DNA from 2 places in the Simplicispira sedimenti genome. Region 2 is predicted to be linked to the other one. Evidence: riboswitches for the same ligand, from Rfam matches in the RefSeq annotation. Region 2 holds a riboswitch; the other holds the start of a gene.

Region 1 (8,158 bases), on a different contig from region 2:
TGACCACGGTGCAGCCGCGCGCCACCAGGTCGCGCACCAGTTGCAGCCAGTCGGCCTGGTGCGGGGGGTCGAGGTTGGCCAGGGGTTCGTCCATCAGCAGCACCTGGGCTTGCACGGCCAGCAGGCGCGCCAGCAACACGCGCTGGCGCTCGCCGCCCGAGAGCTGGCCCAGCGGCCGCGCACGCCAGTCCCAGGCCTGGGTGCTGCGCAGGGCCTGTTCGACGGCAGCGTGGTCTGCGGCGGTGGGCGGCTGCATCCAGCCCTGGTGCGGCAGGCGGCCCAGCATGGCCACGTCGTACACGGTCAGGTCGTCGGCGGCGGCTTCGTTCTGGCCCAGCCAGGCCAGGTGCAGGGCACGCTCGCGCCGGGGCCAGGCGTGCAGGTCGCGCCCGTGCAGCAGCACCTGCCCGCTTGCCGCGGGCAACAGGCCCGCCAGCACCCGCAGCAGCGTGGACTTGCCCGCGCCATTGGGGCCGACGATGCTGGTCCAGCGCCCCGCCGCCAGCGCCAACGTGACGCCGTGCAGTATGGAGTGTTTTCCGATTCCAGCGCTTATCTGTTGGGCGCTTATAGCTATCATTTCAGTAGCAATCACAGCAACCCCCTGGTGGCTGTTCTGCGATGCATCAACCAGAGCAGATAGCCCCCGCCGAGCACGGCAGTGAGCACACCCACGGGCAGTTCCTGCGGTGCCAGCAGGCCGCGCGCCAGCAGGTCGGCGCCCGCCAGCAGCGCGCCACCCATCAGGCTGGCCAGCAGCATGAGGCGGCCATGCGTCACGTTGACGGCGGCGCGCACCAGGTGCGGCGCGGCCAGGCCGACAAAGGCAATCAGCCCGGTTTGCGCCACGGCCGTGCCCGTGGCCAGCGCCAGCACGGCCACCAGGGCGGCGCGCAGCGGCGCCAGCCGCAGGCCCAGGCTCAGCGCCGTGGACTCACCCAGCGCCAGCGCATCGAGCACGCGCGACAGGCCCCAGGCCGCCGCCAGGCAGGGCAGCCACACCGCCAGCATGAGCAGGCAGGACGTCCAGCCGACAAAACCGGTGGAGCCCAGCAAGAAGGCCTGCATGGCCTGCAGCGAGTCGGGCGACACCAGCAGGATCAGCGAGGTGCACGCACCCAGCACCACGCCCACCACCACGCCCGCCAGCAGCAGGCGCAGCGTGTGTTGCACGCCGCGCGCCAACGCCAGCGTGAGCAGCACGGCCAGCACCGCGCCCGCAAAGGCCGCGCCCGTGAGCCCCAGGCGCACCAGCCAGTGGCTGGAATACACCGACACCGCCATGGCCGCGCTGGCCCCGCCCACCATGCCCGCGCCGCCACCCATGAGCGCCAGCACGGTGGCCACGCCCAGCGACGCGCCCGAGGCGCTGCCCAGCAGGTACGGGTCGGCCAGCGGGTTGCGGAACAAGCCCTGCGCCACGGCGCCTGCCAGGCCCAGCAGCGCCCCGGCAGCCCAGGCCCCCAGGGTGCGCGGCAGGCGGATGTCCCAGACGATCTGCTGCGCCATGGCGCGCTCGGCGGCGTCGCCCTGCCCGCCCCACAGCAGGGGCCAAAGGTTCTCCAGCCCCGTGCTGCCCACGCCCGTGCCCAGCAGCACCAGCAGCACACCCAGCAGTGCCAGCAGCACGGCCAGCCCGTGCGCCCAGCCGGGGCTGCGCGCGGTGGAAGCGGGGGTGCCCAGGGCCATGGCGGTGGTCATTGCGCGCCTGCCCGCTGTGCCTTGGTGGGTGCACCGCCCGCATGGCGTTCCAGGCAGGCGGCCATCAGGCGCGCGGCCTCGGCCATGCGCGGGCCGGGGCGGATGAGCACGTCGGACTCCTCGGGCGTGAACACGCACAGGCGCTGCCCGCGCAGCGCGCGCATCTGGCCCCAGCCGGGGCGCGCGGCCAGGCCTTCGGCGCTGCGCGCGCCGACCATGATGAGGTCGGGGTCGGCGCGCACCACGAATTCGGGGTTGAGCTTGGGGAAGGGCCCCAACGCATCCGGCAGGATGTTGCGCGCGCCCAGGCGCGTGAGGGTTTCGCCAATGAAGGAGCCCGGCCCGGCGCCAAAGGGGCCGGGGTTGACCTCGAAGTACACGCGTGCGCCGCGCGCCTGCGGGCTGAGCGACTGCGCCGCCGCCTGCACGCCCGCGTCGGTGGCGCGCCACACGCGCTGCGCATCGGGCACACCCAGCAACTGGCCGACCTTGCCCAGCACGCGCTGCACGTCCGCGTGGGTCTTGGGCTCCAGCGCGACCACCGCAATGCCCAGCGATTCCAGCCGCGCCGCCGCGCGCGAGGAGGTGGCCATGAGCACCACGTCGGGCCGCAGCGCGACGATGGCCTCGATGTTCGGGTCCAGCCCGCCGCCCACCTGGGGGAGCTTGCGCACGCTCTCGGGCCAGTTGGTGTAGCGGTCCACGCCCACCAGGCGCTGGCATTGGTCCAGCGCGCACACGGTTTCGGCCAGCGAGGGCAGCAGGCTCACGATGCGCTGCGGCGTGCGCGCCAGTTGCACGGCACGGCCCCGGTCGTCGGTGAGCTGCACGCCCTGTGCGCGCGCCGTGCCCCACATCAGCAGCAGCAGCGCCAGCAGCACAGCCACCACGATGAGGATGCGCTTGATGGGGGTGGGGTTCATGGTGCGTGTTCTTTCAGGGTGGGCGCTTTCAGGGTCAGCGGCAGCCCTGCCGCCATGAGGGTGACGCGCTGGCACACCTGCGCCACCTGCTGGTTGAGCTGGCCCAGCGCATCGACGAAGGCGCGCACCTCACGCCCCATCGGGATCACCCCCAGGCCGATTTCGTTGCCCACCAGAACAACGGGCCCGGGGGCTCGCTCGATTGCTATCAAAAACATAGCTGCTTGCGCTTGCCAGTTGTGCGCTAGAGCCCTATTTTGTTCAAAATCCATGGACTCCACCCCTGCGGGCATGGTCCAGTTCGTGAGCCACAGCGTGAGGCAGTCCACCACCAGCAGGGTGTGCGGTGTGCTCTCGCGCTGCAGCACGGCGGCCAGGTCGCGCGGCTCCTCCAGCGTGGCCAGGCCAGGCACGCGCTCGGCGCGGTCGCGCTGGTGGCGTGCGATGCGCGCGCGCATCTCGTCGTCCCAGGGCTGGGCTGTGGCGATGAGCAGCGCGCGGTGCTGTGGGGCCTGCGCCAGCCAGTCGCGCGCCAGCAGTTCGGCGCGGCGCGACTTGCCGCTCTTTTGCCCACCCAGGATGAGTTCGCTGCGCGCAATGCCGAGGCTCATGCGCCCTCCCCACCCAACAGGTGTGCCACGGCGCGCGGGCTGGAGGCAAACCAGGCATGGAAGTAGCTGGCCTGCAGGCTGCCGCTGCGGTACAGCGCCTCGCCCGCTTCGGGCGCCGGGGCTTCGCCGGGGCGGCTGCTGCGCGCGATGACCGGCGCGCTGCTGGCCAGCGTAGAGTAGTGAAAGGTGTGGCCGCGCAGCACCTGCCCCGCCAGCGCCAACTGCTGCGGCCCCAGCCCCGCCAGGCGTTTGTGGAGCGTGGCCTGGCCGGGCAGCAGGCCCCACAGGGGCTGCACCGTGCCGTCCGGCAGCTGCACCGCTTCGCACAGCGCCACCATGCCGCCGCATTCGGCCCACAGGGGGCGGCGTGCCTCCAAGTGCTGCTGCAGATCGGCGCGCAGGCCGGTGTTGGCGGCGATGCGCGCGGCATGCAGCTCGGGGTAGCCACCGGGCAACCACACGGCGTCGCAGGGCGGCAAGCGGTCGCCCGCCAGGGGCGAGAAGAAGCACAGGCGCGCGCCCAGTTCCTGCAGCGTCTGCAGATTGGCGGCGTAGATGAAGCTGAAGGCCGCGTCACGCGCCACGGCCACGGTGCGGCCCGCCAGCAGCGGCGGCACTGCCTCGGTGGCCTGGGGCACAGGAAAATCCACGGCCCAGCGTTGCAGATCGGCGACGCTCATCTGGCCCAGGGGCGTGGCGGCCAGGGCATCGGCGGCGGCGTCCAGGCGCTGCAGGGCGTCCTGCAACTCGTGCGCGGCGACCAGACCCAGGTGGCGCTCGGGCAGCAGCGCGGGGCCCTCGCCCAGCGTGATGCGTGCCAACGCGCCCTGCCAGTCCTGGGGGTCGCGCAGGCCGGCGCGCAGCATGTCGGCATGGCGCGCACTGCCCACGCGGTTGGCCAGCACCCCGACCCAGGGCAGGCCGGGCCGGTAGTCGCGCAGCCCATGGGCCAGTGCGCCGAAGGTGCCCGCCATGGCCGAGGCATCGACCACGGCCAGCACGGGCACGCCAAAGCGCTGGGCCAGGTCGGCGGCGCTCGGGTCGCCGTCGAACAGGCCCATCACACCCTCGATGAGGATCAGATCCGCCTCGCGCGCGGCGTCGTGCAGGCGCTGGGCGCAGTCGGGCGCGCCGTTGATCCACAGGTCCAGCGAGTGCACCGGCGCACCGCTGGCAAGTTCATGCCAGTGCGGGTCCAAAAAGTCCGGCCCGCACTTGAACACGCGCACGCGCCGCCCCTGCCGCGCGTGCAGCCGGGCCAGCGCAGCGGTCACCGTGGTCTTGCCCTGGCCCGAGGCCGGGGCAGCCATCAGCAGTGCGGGGCAGGAGGCAGAGGAAGCCATGGCCACTCAGCTTACTGCGGTGCCCACTTCAGGCCGACGTAGAACGTGCGGCCGGGCGTGGCGTAGGTGCGCGCCAGTTCGTAGGCCTTGTCGCCCAGGTTGTCGATGCGCGCGAGCAGCGTGTAGTCGCGTGCCAGGCGGGTGCTGGCGTACAGGTTGACGAGCGTGTAGCCGCCCAGCACCTGGGTGTTGGTCTCGTTCTCGAAGCGGCGGCCCGAAGCCTGCACCTCGGCGCCCAGCGTCCAGCCGGCCACCTGGGTATCGGCGCCAAAGGTGGCGTGGTGCTTGGCGCGGCGCCGCAGCTGCTTGCCGGTGTCGAGGTCGCGCGGGTTCTGGATGTCGATGGAGCCGTGCCACTGCACACCGGCCCACTGCTGCGAGGCGGCCAGCGTCAGGCCTTCGTACTGGGCGCGCGCCGTGCTGGCGTAGCAGCCGAAGGTGGAGGGGCAGCCGCCGGGGGCGCTGAAGACGATCAGGTTGCTCACGCGGTTGCGGTACACCACGGCCGAGAAAGTGCTGCGGCCCTCGGCATAGCGCAGGCCCAGCTCGGCGTTGCGGCCGGACTCGGGGCGCAGCGTGGGCAGGCCGTATTCGCTGAAGCGCTGGTACAGCGTGGGCGCGCGGAAGGCGGTGCCCAGCGAGGCCGTGACGCGCCAGGCCGGCGCGATGGCGTAGCCGTAGGCCACGCTACCGGTGCCCTTGCCGCCGAACTCGCTGTCGTCGTCGTGGCGCAGGTTGACCTGCACCGTGTGGCCGCCGGCACTGTAGCCGTAGCCCAGCGCCAGCGCGTCCTGCGAGCGGCCCTGGTTGATGGCCAGGCCCGAGGCGGTGAGCGCGGGGTTGTCCAGGCGGTCTTCGCGGCGCTCCAATGCGGCGCTGAAACGGTGTGCGCCCAGGCGGTATTCGTTCTGCCAGACGTAGCCGCGCAGGCTGGTTTCCGTGCGGTAGAGCGAAGGCGTGGTCTCGTAGCAGCTGGCCGAATCCGTGACCGACACGCGCGTGCTGTAGGCCTCGGTCCACTGCGCCGCCCAGGTCAGGCCGGCGGTGTGCAGGCGGTGCAGGTTGCGGTCGTCCACCGGGCTGGCGGGCTTGTAGGTGAAGGCGTCATAGCCGGAGTTCATGCGGCTGGCCAGCAGGGTGGCGTCGAGCTTGTGGCGGGCATTGATCTGGTAGCCCAGCCGGGCGTTGCCCGAGGTGCTGCGGTAGCCGTCGCGGTCGGGGTTGTGCGCGCCGCTGGTCTTGGTGTCAAATCCATCGCTGCGCGCATGGGCCAGGCCCAGGGAATAGTCCAGCGCCTTGTCGGCCCCTATGGCGCCGCTGATGCCGGCCTCCAGCTTGCGCGTGCCCTGGCTGCCCAGGCCCACGCCCACGTAGGGCGCCGCAGCACCCTCGCCCTTGCGCGTGAAGAGCTGGATCACGCCGCCGATGGCGTCCGATCCGTACACCGCCGCAGCGGGGCCGCGCAGCACTTCGATGCGCTCGATCTGCGCCAGCGGGATCTGTTCCCACTGCGCGCCGCCGGTGGACTGCGAGTCCACCCGCACTCCGTCGATATAGACGGCCGTGAAGCGGGTCTCGGCGCCGCGCAGGTACATGCTGGTGGCGTTGCCGATGCCGCCGTTGCGCGTGATCTCGACGCCGGGCAGTCGCGCCAGCAAATCGGCCACGCCGGTGGCGCCGCTGTGTTCGATGGTTTCGCGGTCCACGATGGAGATGTCGGCCACCAGGTCGGAGAGGGGCTGCTCGGTGCGCGTGGCGGTCACCACCATGTCCTGCAGCGAAGGCATGCGTGCGTTCTGCGCCAGCAGCAGGGGCTGCATGGGCTGTTCTGCATGGGCTGCGCAGGCGGCAGCAAGGGACAGCACGGCAAAAGCGCATGGGCGCAGCGACAGAGCACGGCGCACGCAAGAAGAGGGCTTGTTCATGGAAATACAACGGAATCGGAAAGCTACCTGCGCCGGCTTCCCCGCCGGCAAATAGGCGATACGGCCGCGCAGCGCCTGGGGCGCGCACAACCACCGTGTTGGCCGGTATCCGGGCTGGCGGCACGCCCTCCAACGCCTTCCCAGGCGCTTGTTCAAGGCGCCCAGTGGCTGTGTGTTGAAGAGTGAATCGGGTGATTCGTCCGCTGACCGTTGCGGGGGCAGCGCAGGCTGGGTGCCGCCATCGCTGGCGGCTACCTCCCTGCTTCCCGTTGAACTGCGGCATGTGAACCACACCGCGAGCACCAACCCGGCGATTTTACGGCGCTTTGCCGGGCAACTGCCTACAATCCGGCGGGTATGGCCGCACCGTCCCCCCAAGACCTGATCGCCGAGCGCGTGGAACGCCTGCTGGTGCGCTACGAGCAGTTGCAGCACACCAATGCGCTGATGGCACAGCAAATTGCCACGCTCACACAAGAGCGCGACTCGCTGCGTTCGCGCCTGCAGGCCGCACGCCATCGCATTGACGTGCTCATCGAGCGCCTGCCCACCACCCCCGCTCCCGAGGACAACGCATGAAGCAGCTCGAAGTGCAAATCATGCAGCAGAGCTATCTGCTGGGCTGCCCCGAGGGCCGCGAGGCGCGCCTGCTGGACGCCGTGGAGCGCGTGGACACCGCCATGACGCGCATCCGCGATGCAGGCAAGGTGCGGGCACGCGAGCGCATCGCTGTGCTGGCGGCGCTGAACCTGGCTTTTGAGCTGGCCGACCGCGAAGCCGCCGAGCTGGCGGCTGCGGCGCACATCCCCCCCCTGTCGGCGGCAGCCCCCATGGGCACCACCGGTACCGATGCGGCAATGCTCCCCCAGAGCACGGATCGCCTGCAGGCGCTGGTGCAGCGCATCGACGATGTGCTGGGCAGCGACGGGCACCTGCTCTGAACACCGTCTTTGGCCGTCCCAAACGTCCTACAATGGCAGCGTCTGCAGTGCTGCCGGGTTTAATTTCCTTGAACCAATGCTCTTAGAGCCCGGGCTTGGTACATTGCCTGATGAGCGTGATCGTCTCGCGTCAGATGAACCCAACGTCAGGTTGCCCTCGCCCCCCTGAACCCCCGGTTCAGGATGACGGCCCGGTGGCATTTGCAGACACCTATTTCTGCGGCGCGCAACCCATGCGCGCCCACCCCTCTCTCTCCCCGTTCCCATGGACCTGCTCTTGATCGCCGAACTGGCCCTGCTGGGCCTGGGCACAGGTTTTCTGGCCGGTCTGCTGGGCATTGGCGGCGGCATGGTGCTGGTGCCCTTTCTGACCCACATCCTGAGCAAGCAGGGCGTGGAGCCGGGCCTGGCCGTCAAGATGGCGATTGCCACCTCCATGGCCACCATCGTGTTCACCTCTCTCTCCAGCGTGCGCGCCCACCACCAACGTGGCGCCGTGCGCTGGGACCTCGTGCAGCGCCTGGCCCCCGGCATCGTGCTGGGCAGCCTTGCCGCCAGCCTGGGGGTGTTTGCCCTGCTCAAGGGCGGGTTCCTGGCGGTGTTCTTTGCCCTGTTCGTGGGCTTTTCCGCCTGGCAGATGCTGCGCAACAAAAAACCCGCCCCGTCGCGCCAGATGCCTGGCACCGCTGGCCAGCTGGCAGCGGGCGGCACCAT
Region 2 (8,158 bases):
GCAACGTAACAGAGAGCCTGATGGCGAAAGAACCTTGTGCGCAGCGGGTATCGTTGCGCCCATGGCAACAATCACCCACTCCACTGCAAACACACGACGGGCCCGCTGCGTGATGGTGCTGGGCACCACCAGCGGCGCCGGCAAAAGCTGGCTCACCACCGCGCTGTGCCGCTACTACAGCAACCTGGGCCTGAAGGTGGCGCCGTTCAAGGCGCAGAACATGAGCAACAACGCGCGCGTGGTCGAGGGCATCGACGGCGCCTGGGGCGAGATCGGCAGCGCGCAGTACTTCCAGGCCCTGGCCGCGCGCGCCGTGCCCGGCGTGCGCATGAACCCGCTCTTGCTCAAGCCCGAGGCCGACACGCACAGCCAGGTCGTGCTGCTGGGGCAGGTGAATGCCGAGCTCACCGCGCTGCCTTGGCGTGGCCGCAGCGCCGTGGTGTGGCCGCAGATTGCCGCCGCGCTGGACGAACTGCGCGCCGAGAACGACGTGGTGGTGATCGAAGGTGCTGGTTCGCCTGCCGAGACCAACCTGCACGCCAGCGACATCGTGAACATGCGCGTGGCGCGCCATGCCGGTGCCCGTTGCCTGCTCGTCACCGACATCGACCGGGGCGGCGCCTTTGCCCACCTCTACGGCACCTGGGCGCTGCTGCCCGAGGACGAGCGCGCGCTGATCCACGGCTTCGTGCTCAACAAGTTCCGGGGCGACGCCAGCCTGCTCGCGCCCGCGCCGCAGCACCTGCAGGAGCGCACCGGCGTGCCCACCGTGGCCACCATCCCCATGCAGTGGCACCACGGCCTGCCCGAAGAGGATGGCGTGTTTGATATGACCCCCACGCTCGGCACTGGCGTGTCCTCGCTGCCCCCCGAGGGGGCTCTCGCGGCTAGGGGCGGCCCGTCGCCGCTCAATCGACCGCACACCACGCCCGGCGCCGTGCACACCACCGTGGCCGTGGTGGCCTATCCGCGCATCAGCAACCTCGACGAATTCCAGCCGCTCAAGAACGTGCCCGGCCTGCGCCTGCAATGGGTGCGCAGCCCGGCCGACGTGGTGGGCCTGCGGCCAACGGACTGGATCGTGCTGCCCGGCTCCAAGGCCACCGCCGCCGACCTGGCCTGGCTGCGCGCGCAGGGGCTGGACCAATCCATCGCCGCGCACGCGAGGCAGGGTGGCACCGTGCTGGGCGTGTGCGGCGGCCTGCAGATGCTGGGCGAGGCGCTGATCGACCCCGCAGGCATCGACGGCAACGGCCCCGGCCTGGGCCTGCTGCCGCTGGTCACCGTGTTCGAGCCCGCCAAGACCGTGCAGCGCACCAGCGCGGCCTTCGGGCAGCTTACCGGCGCCTGGGCGCCTCTCTCGGGCGTGCGTGCTGAGGGCTACGAAATCCACCACGGCCAGACCGCACAGCACCCCGCCATGGCCGCCAAGGGCGACGTGGCGCGCGAGGTCATGCCCGGCATCGCCTGGCAGAGCCCGGCGGGCAATGTGCTGGGCGTGTACCTGCACGGTTTGTTCGAGGACGCCGCCGTGCTGCACGCCCTGTTTGGCGCCCAGGCACCCACGCTCGATGCCGTGTTCGACGGCCTGGCCGATGGCGTGGCCCGGCACTTTGCCCCGGGCGTGCTGGATGCGCTGATCGCGTAAGCCTTGCGCAGTGGGCGGCTGCTATCATCCCGCCCCTCAGGTGCCCAATGCCATGATGGCAAAGGGAGAATCGGGAAGGCGGTGCAAATCCGCCGCGTGCCCAACGCTGTAAGGACGATGCCGCGCACAAACGCCACTGGCTGCCCAGCCGGGAAGGTGTGCCAAGGCAGACGACTCCAAGCCAGAAGACCGGCCTGAGCACTTCTTGGCGCTGCAAGGCCGGGCAGCGCTGCCACTATTCACGCACAGGGGACTGCCATGAATACCAGCGCAGTGGCGCAAGCCACGCCCAGCGCGCACGCCTTCACGCAAGAAGCGCGCGACGCCATCTACCACGCCATCTTTTCACGCCGCGATGTGCGCGGGCAGTTTCTGCCCACGCCCGTGCCCGACGAGGTGCTGAGCCGCATCCTCACCGCCGCGCACCACGCGCCCTCGGTGGGCTTCATGCAGCCCTGGAACTTCCTGGTGGTGCGCTCGCCCGACACCAAGCGCCGCGTGCACGCGGCCTTCGCCAAGGCCCACGCCGAGGCCGCCGGCATGTTCGAGGGCGACAGGCGCGCCACCTACCAAAAGCTCAAGCTCGAAGGCATCGTCGAGTCGCCCATCGGCATCTGCATCACCTGCGACCGCGAGCGCACTGGCCCGGTGGTGGTGGGGCGCACCCACATGAAGACCATGGACCTGTACAGCAGCGTCTGCGCCGTGCAAAACCTGTGGCTGGCCGCGCGCGCCGAAGGGCTGGGCGTGGGCTGGGTCAGCATCTTCCACCAGGCCGATCTGCAAGAGGCGCTGGGCATTCCCAAGGGCATCACGCCCATCGCCTACCTGTGCGTCGGCTACGTGAGCCACTTCCACGCCAAGCCCGAGCTGGAAACCGCTGGCTGGCTGCCGCGCCTGCCCATGGAAGACCTCGTGTACTTCGACCAATGGGGCCAGCGCGACGACCAGCAGCCCCTCATCGCCCACCTGCAGCGCGACCAGGCCGCCGCCCAGCGCGGGCGCGAAGCCATAGCCTGACCCCGCCGCGCCGGGCTGCCTCGGCGCGTACCGCCCTTCCATGCGTGGCCCTCTGTGTACGGGCCGCGCCAAACCCTCCTAAAAAGTGGAACACGCCATGACCGCCCCTTTGCCCCTGATTGCCGACATCGCCAACGCATCCCTCACCCAGGCCCTGCAACACAAGCTCAACAACAAGACCAAGCCGCTCGGCTCGCTCGGGCGCCTGGAAAGCCTGGCGCTCACGCTGGGCCAGATCCAGGGCACCGAGTCGCCCCGGCTGGAGCAGCCGCAGATGGTCGTCTTCGCCGGTGACCACGGCCTGGCCGCGCGCGGCGTGTCGGCTTTCCCGAGCGACGTGACCTGGCAGATGGTGGAAAACTTCCTCGCCGGCGGCGCCGCTGTCAGCGTGCTGGCGCGCCAGCACGGCCTGGCGCTCACCGTGGTGGACTGCGGCGTGGCGCGCGACATCGCCCCGCGCGAAGCCGCCACTGGCCAGCCGCGCCTGCTGCTGCGCAAGGTGGCCCCCGGCACGAACGACGCCAGCCAAGGCCCGGCCATGAGCGCCGCGCAATGCGCCCAGGCGCTGAACCACGGTATCGAACTGGTGCGCGACCTGCCGGGCAATGTGCTGCTGCTGGGCGAAATGGGCATCGCCAACACCTCGGTGGCTTCGCTGCTGCTGGCGCGCCTGTGCGGCCTGTCGCTGGCCGAATGCACGGGCGCCGGCACCGGGCTGGACGCCGCAGGCATTGAACGCAAGCGCGCCGTGCTGCAGCAGGCGCTGGACGCCAACGCCGCCGCCACCACGCCGCTCGACGCCCTGGCCGCCCTCGGTGGCTACGAGGTGGCCACCATGGTCGGCGCCGTGCTGCAGGCCGCGCAAGAGCGCCGCGTGATCCTGGTGGACGGTTTCATCACCAGCGCCGCCGTGCTCGTCGCCAGCCGCCTGCAGCCCCATGTGCTGCAACGCTGCGTGTTCGCCCACCGCGCGGGCGAGCGCGGCCACCAGCTCATGCTGGCGCAGATGCAGGCCGAGCCGCTGCTCGACCTGGGCCTGCGTCTGGGCGAAGGCTCCGGCGCCGCGCTGGCCTGGCCGCTGCTGTCATCGGCCTGCGCCATCCTGCGCGAGATGGCGAGTTTTGAGGCGGCGGGGGTGTCGGGGCAGACCGTGGCGTGATGGGCGGACCTGGCGTTGCCCCCAAGTGGAGGCAACGGAAAGCGCTAACAGCTATTGAATCAATAGCTGTTAGCGCTTGTGGGATATGCCCTGCAGGGTGATTTGACTCTAGATCTGCGCGATGTGTTTGGGCCCGAAAAGGAGTGAAGCGGCGTCGTTTGTGGGGCAGCTTTCGGCCAGGAGCAGCCACTCAACGCCTGATTTCAACGGACGCCGAAGGCACTCCGCTGCAAAGAACTGTTAAACCGCGCATCACTCATTGATGGGGCCTACAGGGCAATTTGTCGGGCGAGTGTCGTTCCACGCGGTAACCAGCAGGGGGCGGCTTCGGTCGTACCACCACTTAACGAGACGCTGTTCTCTCCCGTCTATGTTGCCGCGGAGGAACTGGCACTGGTCGATCGTGAACACTGCCTCGACGTCAGGACTCTTCACATGGAAGTGAGGTGGAGCATGTTCGTCGGCATAAACGTGAATTTGCAGCGCGCCGGCACGCGCAACGAGTTGGCGAATGTTGTAGAGAGAGCCATCAGTCCAGATTGAGTACCCGCCACAAAGCAACTCGGAAAGCACCTTCGCTGATTGGTCGAGAGATTCCGCTTCTCTCGCCCCCCGTTCAAGCTCTTCGTATGGGTTCACAGCGATTTAACGTAAAAATGACTGGACCACCAACATTGGCGGCGAAGCCGCATCCTGCTGTTGTGGCTCCGTGCGATTGACAAGTTAAGACTCATTTCCCGGTACGCTCCTTGAACTTCGCGAGCACGTCCTCCGCGACTTTGTCATTGTTCGCGAGATAGGCGACACCCACTACTGCCAATGCACCGAAGGTCTCGGCGAAGGAGAGTACCTCCTGAATCTCACAGGGTTCGTAGTTCGGCTCAATCGCCTCATCCGTTCCCCATCGTTGTACATGCAGCCCGCCAGTGTGCGTGTACGCGCACATTGCGTCCCAAGAATTGGCTTTGACGCGAGAGAGAATTTTCTCTGCGAACGCAGGTGTCTTCTCCAGGGATTCCAGCAGCCTTCCCATCTTGGGCGGCTCTTCACCCTTCGAGAAGGCTTCCACTTCCTCGTCCGTTGCGCACAACGCGAGCCACTCTCCACGCACATAAGCCTCGAACTCGCAGCGCAGAAGGGCGAAGCTGGAAGCAAACAGCGAGTGATCTAGCAAGACCACGATGGCGTGATGATGATCCTGTGCAATGGCCAGGCAACTCGCCGCCACCCGTACTCGAAGATTGCCGGGCATCTCGCATTCGTCAATGGAACGCCCAAGCCAGTTCAGATAGTCAGCCGCACTGCTGTCGAGTTTGAAGGTGGTGGCCATGAGTCATAACGTTTGACATGAGAGGCCAGGCCCGGCTTGCCGGGACTGGTCCTCTCGATGGAAGGGTTGGGCGTCATTGTGTGGGAGCCTCCGGCCCTGCTATTGCCTTTTCGAATTTGCCTTGCGCATTGAACTTCAAGCCCAGCTGGCCCACCCAGACATAGCCTTCCTTCTCGTACGGTTCGGTTCGATCGTTCGGCATGCGGGCGGCTGCGACTATTTGCTCCCGCGAAGCTCCCGCTTCGGCGACAACAGGTAGGACGGCGAGTGTTTGAGTAAGCAACTCGGAAGTCACTTCTTGGGATGCTCGTGCATAGGTTTGCGTGATGCCTGCGTCGAGTACCCGCGATGCCCACCAGAGGTTTGAGCCAACCAAGACAAACGCGAGAGCGCTGATGGTGATAGCTGCTTTGCTCACTCTGGGGTGCCTCCTGCGCGTGCGTTCATGACGCCCAACGAATGAAAGGGACTTCCCCGTCCCGAGTGATCCGCACAGTTGCGAAGTACGGCATCAAAGTGCCACGATGGGAAGTTCGATCTCTCATCAATTCACTCGTTTTTTGGAAGGGGAAGTCCATGTCTGCCATTGTCACCATCGGTATCGATCTCGCCAAGAACGTCTTTGCTGTTCATGGCGTTGATGTCACAGGCAAGCCAGCGCTGGTGTGTCCCAGTGTGCCGCGTGCCAAGCTGCTCGAACTCATCGCGACATTGCCGCCGTGCTTCATCGGCATGGAGGCGTGCTCCTGTGGCTACCATTGGGCGCGTGAGTTCCAGAAGTTTGGCCACACCGTGCGCCTGATGGTAGCGGGCAGCGGCTGAACTGCCGCTTTTGGGCGTGTTGCCCAATGTCGGCTCAGGGTTCTTGCAGACCCCCATGCCCAGCTCAGTCCTTGCTATTGCGTGAGGAGAGGCACCAAACGCGTCGGAGGCCACTGCCTACGGAAATGAAATGCGCCAGTAGCTATGAAATCAATAGCGTCCGGCGCAATGAGAACGGCTGCTACGGGTCAATTTGAATCAAAATTCTGCTGCTCATTGCAGCCGAGACATGTAGTCCCGCCTACCCCGGCAAATGGCACACCGCCTCGATGTTGTTGCCTTCCGGATCGATGACAAAAGTGCCGTAGTAGTGCGCGTGGTACTCGGGGCGCAGGCCGGGGGCGCCGTTGTCCTTGCCGCCGGCGGCGATGGCGGCGGCGTAGAAGGCGTCCACCTGGGCGCGGGTCTGGGCCTTCCAGGCCAGGTGGCAGCCGGTGGTGGCTGGTGGGCCGCCATAGGGGGAGGGGCCGTCGATGAACCACACGTCGGCCTTCTTGCCGTCGGGTTCGGCGGGGTCGGGGTAGGCGAAGCCGAGGATGTTCATGCCGTAGTTGCCTTCAAAGCAAACGCTGTAGCCCAGGGGCGCAAGGGCGGCGCTGTAGAACGCTTTGGCGCGCTGGATGTCGGTGACGCGGAAGGTCATGTGGTCAAGCATGGGATGCTCCTTTGGGATGGGCGTGCGCGATTCGCACCATCAATACTGTAATTGCATACAGTATTGATTGGCAAGCGGCTTGTGGCCTCGGGCTGGCGGCGTAGGCCGCCTCAGGCCGTGCAGGTCTGGTTGCGTCCCTGCGCCTTGGCCTGGTAGAGGGCTTTGTCGGCGCGGGCCAGCATGGCGTCAAGCGTGTCGCCGGGGCCATGCCAGGTGGTCACGCCGATGCTGAGCTGGCAGTCCAGTGCGTGGCCCGAGGCGGTGGCGGTGTGGATGCGCTGGGCCACGCTGCGGGCGTCGTCGATGTCGGTTTCGGGCAGCAGCACCATGAATTCCTCGCCGCCGTAGCGGCCCAGCCGGTCGGCGCGGCGCAGCACGGCCTGGGTGCGCTCGACGAAGTGCACCAGCACCGCGTCGCCGTGCTGGTGGCCCAGGGTGTCGTTTACGGTCTTGAAGTGGTCCAGGTCCAGCATCATGATGGCCGGGCCCCGACCGGTGCGCTGGCTGCGCGCCAGTTCTTCCTCGAAGCGCTCAAGCAGCGCGCGGCGGTTGAGCGTGTGGGTCAGGGCGTCGTGCGTGGCCAGGTGATTCAGCTCGGTGGTCAGGCGGTCGGTGGCCATGAGCACGGCGCCAATGGACAGCATCAGCACGGTGAGCACATAGGCGCCGATGTACAGGGTTTGGTAGAGCGAAGGCTCCATCAGGTCGCTGCCGGCACGGCCAACCAAGGTGGTGGAGAGCCGTACGGCCAGCACCGCGATGTGCAGCGCCAGCACCACCTCCACCAGCCGCACCGGAAAGCGTTTGCCGCCATGGTGCAGCAGAAAGCGCAGGTTGGCGGCATAGATGCAGATCATCAGCGCGGTGAAGCTCCCGAGCCGCAGGGGGTAGCTGGGGTGGCCATAGGTGAGCCAGGTGAACAGCAGCGCCGAGAGGGCCGCAACGGTGCCCCACAGGCGCCAGCCGCCCCCGTGGCCAAGGAAGCGGCGGCAGCCGACGTAGAAGGCCGTGGTGCCCAGCAGCAGCAGGGTGTTGGCGATCACCATGGAGAACAGGTCGGGGAACACGCCGCGCCCGCTGAACATCACGGTGGCCAAGAGCCATGTCATGGGGGCGCTGGCCCAGTAGCCTATGCCCTGGATGCTGGGTGGGTAGTAGCGCCGCATGAAATACAGCACCACGGCCATCAGCGAGGCCATGAGGCCCGCCATGGCGATCAGCGAGCGCGGGTCGAGGTTTGTCATCGGGCGGGATCGGTGCGCTTGGTGTGGCTTTTCGATCTCAGTATAGCCAGCGCCGCCGCTGGCCGCTGCGCAAGGACATCTGGGCCAATTTGGCTTGCAGCGCCCGTATCGCTGGCGCCACAAGCTATGGTTTCAATAGCGCACAGGCGCGGCTGGCGTCTTGGGCTGAAAGTCACAGAACGGGGCCACCAGGCATTCCCAGCAGCGCGGCTTGCGCGCCTGGCAGACGTAGCGGCCCAGCAGGATGAGCCAGTGGTGCGAGTCCACCGCATAGGCAGCG

The links. A riboswitch is a leader RNA that binds a small molecule or an ion and turns the genes downstream of it on or off. The one in region 2 is predicted to bind cobalamin.
Region 1: another riboswitch for cobalamin. It lies ahead of MJ602_RS16245 (TonB-dependent receptor domain-containing protein); the one in region 2 lies ahead of bluB (5,6-dimethylbenzimidazole synthase).

The regions. Positions count from the first base shown of each region.
Region 1 covers NZ_JAKVIJ010000020.1:9,970-18,127, reverse strand. Annotated here, with positions in the region: gene MJ602_RS16270 (ABC transporter ATP-binding protein) at 1-580, opposite strand, end outside; gene MJ602_RS16265 (FecCD family ABC transporter permease) at 592-1,689, opposite strand; gene MJ602_RS16260 (ABC transporter substrate-binding protein) at 1,698-2,624, opposite strand; gene cobU (bifunctional adenosylcobinamide kinase/adenosylcobinamide-phosphate guanylyltransferase) at 2,621-3,235, opposite strand; gene MJ602_RS16250 (cobyrinic acid a,c-diamide synthase CobB) at 3,232-4,578, opposite strand; gene MJ602_RS16245 (TonB-dependent receptor domain-containing protein) at 4,590-6,503, opposite strand; cobalamin riboswitch at 6,587-6,825, opposite strand; gene MJ602_RS16240 (DUF904 domain-containing protein) at 6,861-7,082, shown strand; gene MJ602_RS16235 (cell division protein ZapA) at 7,079-7,444, shown strand; gene MJ602_RS16230 (sulfite exporter TauE/SafE family protein) at 7,710-8,158, shown strand, end outside.
Region 2 covers NZ_JAKVIJ010000014.1:79,640-87,797, reverse strand. Annotated here, with positions in the region: gene MJ602_RS14755 (cobyric acid synthase) at 113-1,648, shown strand; cobalamin riboswitch at 1,670-1,860, shown strand; gene bluB (5,6-dimethylbenzimidazole synthase) at 1,907-2,668, shown strand; gene cobT (nicotinate-nucleotide--dimethylbenzimidazole phosphoribosyltransferase) at 2,766-3,827, shown strand; gene MJ602_RS16845 (DUF4160 domain-containing protein) at 4,080-4,400, opposite strand; gene MJ602_RS14740 (DUF6988 family protein) at 4,558-5,157, opposite strand; gene MJ602_RS14735 (hypothetical protein) at 5,231-5,575, opposite strand; partial or broken gene MJ602_RS14730 (IS110 family transposase) at 5,734-5,961, shown strand; gene MJ602_RS14725 (VOC family protein) at 6,221-6,634, opposite strand; gene MJ602_RS14720 (GGDEF domain-containing protein) at 6,745-7,878, opposite strand; gene nth (endonuclease III) at 8,011-8,158, opposite strand, start outside.